DNA from 2 places in the Streptomyces sp. MB09-01 genome. Region 2 is predicted to be linked to the other one. Evidence: riboswitches for the same ligand, from Rfam matches in the RefSeq annotation. Region 2 holds a riboswitch; the other holds the start of a gene.
What was found. A riboswitch is a leader RNA that binds a small molecule or an ion and turns the genes downstream of it on or off. The one in region 2 is predicted to bind S-adenosylmethionine.

Region 1: it holds a riboswitch for S-adenosylmethionine, as region 2 does, so the genes downstream of both, thrC (threonine synthase) here and PV721_RS02140 (aminotransferase class V-fold PLP-dependent enzyme) in region 2, are expected to answer to the same signal.

What each region holds. Positions count from the first base shown of each region.
Region 1 is NZ_JARAYQ010000062.1:17,481-20,878, forward strand. It holds gene PV721_RS15600 (MoaD/ThiS family protein) at 291-569, opposite strand; gene thrC (threonine synthase) at 606-1,880, opposite strand; SAM riboswitch class I at 1,898-2,054, opposite strand; gene PV721_RS15610 (glucosyl-3-phosphoglycerate synthase) at 2,240-3,217, shown strand; gene PV721_RS15615 (trehalose-6-phosphate synthase) at 3,267-3,398, shown strand, end outside.
Region 2 is NZ_JARAYQ010000005.1:37,170-40,567, reverse strand. It holds gene trpD (anthranilate phosphoribosyltransferase) at 1-1,045, shown strand, start outside; SAM riboswitch class IV at 1,137-1,253, shown strand; gene PV721_RS02140 (aminotransferase class V-fold PLP-dependent enzyme) at 1,484-2,899, shown strand; gene PV721_RS02135 (Lrp/AsnC family transcriptional regulator) at 3,113-3,394, opposite strand; gene PV721_RS02130 (rhomboid family intramembrane serine protease) at 3,391-3,398, opposite strand, start outside.

The sequences.
Region 1 (3,398 bases), on a different contig from region 2:
ATCCGACGAGAATTCTGGACACGGGGAAACATTGAAATAGAGTGAAAATTTGCCATACTCCAGGGCAACTCGGGCCCGACATATCTCGCCAAAGCCCCATACCGCACTTGCACATTGACCCGATGTCGACCCTCACGCGACCCGTTCATATGCAGCGGGCAAGTCCGGCGGAGGGGACTTCCCCAACTCTACCGCGCCCAATCAAGCAGAATTGCCCCCTCCGCTTTTAGCGGAGGGGGCAATTTCGGTTTGCGCGTGTCACCTATCAGGTGGCAAAGGGTGCGACAGGATCAGCAGCCGCCCGCGACGGCCGGGATGATCGAGACGCCGGCGCCGTCCGGCGTCTTCGCCTCCAGCCCGCCCTCGAAGCGCACGTCGTCGTCGTTGACGTAGACGTTCACGAAACGGCGCAGCTTGCCCTGGTCGTCCAGGACGCGCGCGGCGATGCCCGGGTGGCTCGCCTCCAGGGACTGGATGACCTCGGCGAGGGTCGCGCCCTCGGCGGGCACCTCGGCCTGACCGCCGGTGTAGGTGCGCAGGATGGTGGGGATGCGGACGTTGACGCTCATGGCGCTACTGCCTTTCCGGTAGAGCAGGGGAGATGGTCAGGCCAGGCCGGCGGCGCGGAACGCGTCCAGGCTCGGGCGGATGGTGGCGGTCTGCCCGCTGTCCGCGGCCACCGCCTCCAGGGTCTTCAGGCCGTCGCCGGTGTTGAGGACGACGGTGGTCAGCGTCGGGTCGAGCTGCCCGTTCTCGATGAGCTTCTTCGTCACGCCGACGGTCACGCCGCCCGCGGTCTCGGCGAAGATGCCCTCGGTCTGCGCGAGGATCTTGATGGCCTCGACGACCTGCTCGTCGTTCACGTCCTCGACGTAACCGCCGGTGCGGCGGGCGATGTCGAGGACGTACGGCCCGTCCGCCGGGTTGCCGATCGCGAGGGACTTGGCGATGGTGTTCGGCTTCTGCGGGCGGACCACGTCGTGACCGGCCTTGAAGGCGGTCGACACCGGGGAGCAGCCCTCGGCCTGGGCGCCGAAGATCTTGTACGGCTTGTCCTCGACGAGGCCGAGCTTGATCAGCTCCTGCAGGCCCTTGTCGATCTTCGTCAGCTGCGAGCCGGACGCGATCGGGATCACGAGCTGGTCGGGCAGCTGCCAGCCGAGCTGTTCGCAGATCTCGTACGCGAGGGTCTTGGAGCCCTCTCCGTAGTACGGGCGCAGGTTGACGTTGACGAAGCCCCAGCCCTCGCCCAGCGGGTCGCCGATGAGCTCGGAGCAGAAGCGGTTGACGTCGTCGTAGTTGCCCTCGATGCCGACCAGGTCGCCGCCGTACACGCCGGCCATGACGACCTTGCCCTGCTCCAGGTCGTGCGGGATGAACACGCAGGAGCGGAAGCCGGCCCGGGCGGCCGCGGCGCCGACGGCGCCGGCCAGGTTGCCGGTGGAGGAGCAGGAGAGGGTGGTGAAGCCGAAGGCGCGGGCGGCCTCGACGGCGATGGCCACGACGCGGTCCTTGAAGGAGTGCGTCGGGTTGCCGGAGTCGTCCTTGACGTAGAGCTTGCCGCTGACGCCGAGCTCCTTGGCCAGGTTGGCGGCGTCCACGAGCTTGGTGAAGCCCGGGTTCAGGCTCGGCTTGGAGGCCACGTCCGCGGGGACGGGCAGCAGCGGCGCGTAACGCCAGATGTTGGTGGGGCCGGCCTCGATCGCGGCGCGCAGGGCCTCGGGGTCGCCGGTCGGGAGGTCGTAGGCGACTTCCAGCGGTCCGAAGCACTCGGCGCACGCGAAGATGGGGCCGAGCTCGAAGCGGGTACCGCACTCGCGACAGGAAAGACCGTTGGCAGGTCCGAGATCGACAGAGGTGGCGACAGTCTGTGCAGCCATGATGGCGAGGCCCTTTCTCCTCATCTTCCCCATGGCGCACTTCGCCATGAGACGGAATTGGCACCTTCCCTAGCCGGGGACCTCGCTGACGTCGCTGACGAACGATCGCGAGAACCGACTGGAGGGTTGCCGGGGCTTCAACGGGCCGTGTCCCTCTGCCCCTCTGGATGAGCGGTATGGCACCGGCACACGCGCTCTGTGGCGCGCCGGTGCGTTTGTACGCGGGGACCCCCGGCATGCGGGGGTCCTTCGCGTTGTTCAAGACTGTAACCGAAGGGCCGGGCGGTTGAGACAGCCGTCCGAACCGCGAGATGGATCTCATAACGGCCGATAACGCCGACAAGCAGGGAGTGCTGAGGGTGCTGGAAGAGGTGGAGCGCTGGCTGGCCGACCGCTCCTGGTCAGCCGCCGACCGACCGCTCGACCAGCTGCTCGACCGGAAACGGGCGGCCGGGACCACGGTCAGCGTGGTGCTGCCCGCACTGGACGAGGAGGCGACGGTCGGCGCGATCGTCGAGGTCATCCGGCGCGAGCTGATCGAGGGTCTGCCGTTCCCCCTGGTGGATGAGCTGCTCGTGATCGACTCGGGCTCGACCGACCGTACGGCGGAGGTCGCGGCGAAGGCCGGAGCCCGGGTGGTGCACCGCGACGAGATCCTGCCGAGGATCCCGGCGCTGCCCGGCAAGGGCGAGGTGCTGTGGCGCTCGCTGCTCGCCACCGGCGGGGACATCGTCTGTTTCGTCGACGCCGACCTGCGGGACTTCTCCTCCGCCTTCGTCTCGGGAATCGTGGGACCGCTGCTGACCGAACCGGACGTGCAGTTCGTCAAGGCCATGTACGACCGCCCGCTCGGCGACGCCCCCGGCCAGGGCGGCCGGGTCACGGAACTGGTCGCCCGGCCCCTCCTCAACCTGCACTGGCCGCAGCTGGCCGGCTTCGTCCAGCCGCTGGGCGGCGAGTACGCCGTACGCCGCTCCCTGCTGGAGCGGCTGCCGTTCCCCGTCGGGTACGGCGTCGAGCTGGGCCTGCTGGTCGACGCGCTGCACACGGTCGGGCTGGACGCGCTCGCCCAGGTGGACGTGGGCGTACGCGTCCACCGCCACCAGGACGGGCAGGCACTGGGCCGGATGGCAGCGGCGATCTACCGCACCGCCCTTATGCGCCTGTCGCGCGGGCACACCCCCAGCCACCGCTGGGGGTACCCCCAGGTACGGCCGGAGCTGACGCAGTTCGAGCGGGGGCCGGAAGGCTTCGTGCCGCGGACGTACCCGGTGGACACCGAGGAGCGGCCGCCGATGCTCGGCGTCAAGGAGTACGCACTGCGCCGCGTGGCGTGACGTCGGCGTGGAAAGTTTGAGCGAGTGCGGGCCGGGCTAGGTTCGCGGCATGGCTTCTCAGGTACTCGTCGCCGCCAACCGCGGCCCCCTCTCGTACACGATCGATGCCGAAGGCGGCCTCAGGGCCCGGCGCGGCGGGGGCGGTCTCGTCTCCGGGCTCTCCGCGGCCCTCGCGGAACAG
Region 2 (3,398 bases):
AGGCGGCGACAGCGTGGCGGCTCGTGGCTGGCCGGGCGTCCTCGACGCTCTGCTGACCGGCCAGGACCTGCGTGCCGAGGACACCGCCTGGGCCATGGACCGGATCATGCGCGGGGAGGCCACCGACGCCCAGATCGCCGGCTTCACCGTCGCGCTGCGGGCGAAGGGGGAGACGGTCGCGGAGATCAACGGCCTCGTACGGGCGATGTACGAGCACGCCAACCTGATCGAGGTGCCGGGCCGGACGGTGGACATCGTCGGCACGGGCGGCGACGGGGCCAAAACGGTGAACATCTCGACGATGTCGGCGGTCGTGGTGGCCGGAACCGGCGCCAAGGTCGTCAAGCACGGCAACCGGGCCGCCTCCTCCGCGAGCGGCTCCTCGGACGTCCTGGAGAAGCTCGGGGTGAACCTCAACCTCAGCCTGGCGCGGGTCGTCGAGGTCGCGGAGGAGGCCGGCATCACCTTCTGCTTCGCGGTGAAGTTCCACCCGGCGCTGCGGCACGTGGCGGCGGCCCGCAAGGAACTGGGCATCCGGACCTTCTTCAACGCGCTGGGCCCGCTCACCAATCCGGCCCGGGTACGCGCCCAGGCGACCGGCGTGGCCGACCCCCGGATGGCCCCGATCATCGCGGGCGTGCTCGCCGAACGGGGCTCCTCCGCGCTGGTCTTCCGCGGTGACGACGGACTGGACGAGCTGACCACGACGGCAACGTCGCGGGTGTGGTGGGTCCGGGACGGCAAGGTGGCGGAGCAGGTCTTCGACCCGCGCGACATCGGCATCGACCTGGTCGACGTCTCGGCGCTGGCCGGCGGCGACCCCGCGTACAACGCGGACGTGGCCCGCCGTCTGCTGGCCGGCGAGACCGGCCCGGTCCGCGACGCCGTGCTGCTGAACTCGGCGGCGGCCCTGGTGGCCCTGGACCCCGGTACGGGCACGCTGGAGGAGCAGCTCGCCGCCGGCATCACCCGCGCGGCGGAGTCCATCGACTCGGGTGCGGCGCGTGCGGCACTGGAGCGTTGGGTGGCGGCCAGCAACGTCTGAACCCGAGGCCGGTCGTTTCGAGCCAAGGCCCCGGTCCGCCATGCGGACCGGGGCCTTGCGCACGGAGGATCATGTGGCAGGATGCTGACCAGGTCACGAGTGACAGCGTTTAGGCCCCGGCTTGCTGTCCGGCAACCCTCCTTCCGTGGCGGGGTGCCCCGGGTGATGACCAGGTCGTAGGCAGCAAGGCCTACGGCAAGCGCGGATCCCTCGACACCAGGGGTCCTGGTCTTCTCGAGGAGCTTTTTCCGTGAGCAAGCGAATGCGATAGGGCGACTCCGCCCCTACTTCACCCCTCGGACCAGGGTCACTTCCGTGTACCCCCGCCGACCGTCAGGTCCGGCCCGAGGGCTCTCCCGTACCCCGGACGGCCGCACGGCCGTACCCGCGTACGGACTCACCGAAGCCATTCAGCCCTGCCTGCCGGGAGATACCGCCATGTCCGCATTCCTGAACGCCGCCGCCACCTCCGCCGCCGCCACCTCCGTCGCCACCGCTTCCGCCGGCACCGCCGAGGGCCCCGCCTGTGCCGAGCCCCTGCCGGTGCTCGGCCGGGACGTCACCGTCCCGCTCGTCACCGGCGGCGAGGTCACCTACGCGGCCCTGGACTACGCGGCCAGCGCCCCGGCGCTCCAGCGGGTCTGGGACGACGTGGCCGCCTACGCCCCGTACTACGGCAGCGTGCACCGCGGCGCCGGGTACCTCTCGCGGCTCTCCACCGACCTCTTCGAGCAGAGCCGGGTCACGGTCGCCGAGTTCCTCGACTGCCGCCCCGCCGACCAGGTGATCTTCACCCGGTCCACCACCGACTCGCTGAACCTGCTCGCCGCCGTGCTCCCCGCCGACTGCCAGGTCTTCGTCTTCGAGACCGAGCACCACGCCTCGCTGCTGCCCTGGACGAACGCGCAGGTCACCTACCTCAACGCCCCGCGCACCCCGGACGAGGCCGTGGCCACCCTGGAGCGGGCCCTCGCCGGCCGGGAGCCGTACGGCCCGGCCCTGGTCTGCGTCACCGGCGCCTCCAACGTCACCGGTGAACTGTGGCCGGTGAAGGAACTCGCCGCCGCCGCGCACGCCCACGGCGCGCGGATCGTCCTGGACGCCGCCCAGTTGGCCCCGCACCACCCCGTCTCGGTCCAGGACCTGGACGTGGACTGGGTCGCCTTCTCCGGACACAAGCTCTACGCGCCCTTCGGCTCGGGCGTGCTCGCCGGCCGCGCGGACTGGCTGCAGCAGGCCGAGCCCTACCTCGCGGGCGGCGGTGCCTCCCGCAAGGTGGCCCGGCGCGAGGACGGCGGCGTGGACGTCGAGTGGCACACCACGGCCGCCCGCCACGAGGCCGGCTCCCCGAACGTCATCGGCGTCTACTCCATCGCCTCGGCCTGCAAGGCCCTGACCGAGGCGGGCTTCGACAGCCTCGTCGCCCGCGAGCGCCACCTCATCGCGAAGGTCCGCGAGGGACTGGCGGAGGTCCCGGCGGTCCGCGTCCTGTCCCTCTTCGGGGACGAGGCCCCGCGCGTCGGCGTCATCTCCTTCGTGGTGGACGGCTGGAACAGCTCCCACTTCGCCGCCGCGCTGTCCGCGGAGTACGGGATCGGCGTCCGCGACGGCCTGTTCTGCGCCCACCCGCTGGTCCGCACCCTCCTGGGCAGCGAGCCGCAGGCCCAGGGCGAATGCGGTGCGCCGGAGGCGGCCCCGGGGGAGCGCTCGCTGAACGCGATCCGCGTCAGCTTCGGCGCGGGTACCCCGGACGAGCACGTGGAGCGCTTCGTCCGCGCGGTGAAGGAGCTCGTCGCGGACGGAGCGAAGTGGCAGTACCGCACGGAGGAGGGCCGCTGCGTCCCGGCCGTGTGACCTGCGGTCGGCTCGGCGGGGCCGGGGGGTGCGGGGCGGTGCCCCGCGGGTGACAGGCCCGCAGACGCGACGACGAGGAGACGTCCCGGAGGGACCCCGCGTACGGGCCGACTGCTCAAGCCACTGCTCGGGGGCACCAACCCAGCCCCGCCGGCGTTTGAGGCGGACCGGAGCCGGGGCTACGGGGCAGCCCGGTACCCGTACGGCACAGCGCTACGCGTCCAGGCCGATCGCGAACGCCGCTTCCAGGTCGTGCTGGGAGTAGGTGCGGAAGGCCACGTGGGTGTCCGTCGCCTCGACGCCCGGGATCTTGCTGATGCGGCCGGGGATGATGTCGGCCAGGTTCTCGTGGCGGGCCACGCGGACCAGCGCGATCAGGTCGTACGTCCCCGTGACGGAGTAGACCTCGCTGACGCTGTCCAGCGCGGCGATGGATTCGGCGATCTCGGGGATGCGGTCCACGCTGGTCTTGATGAGCACGATCGCGGTGATCACGGCT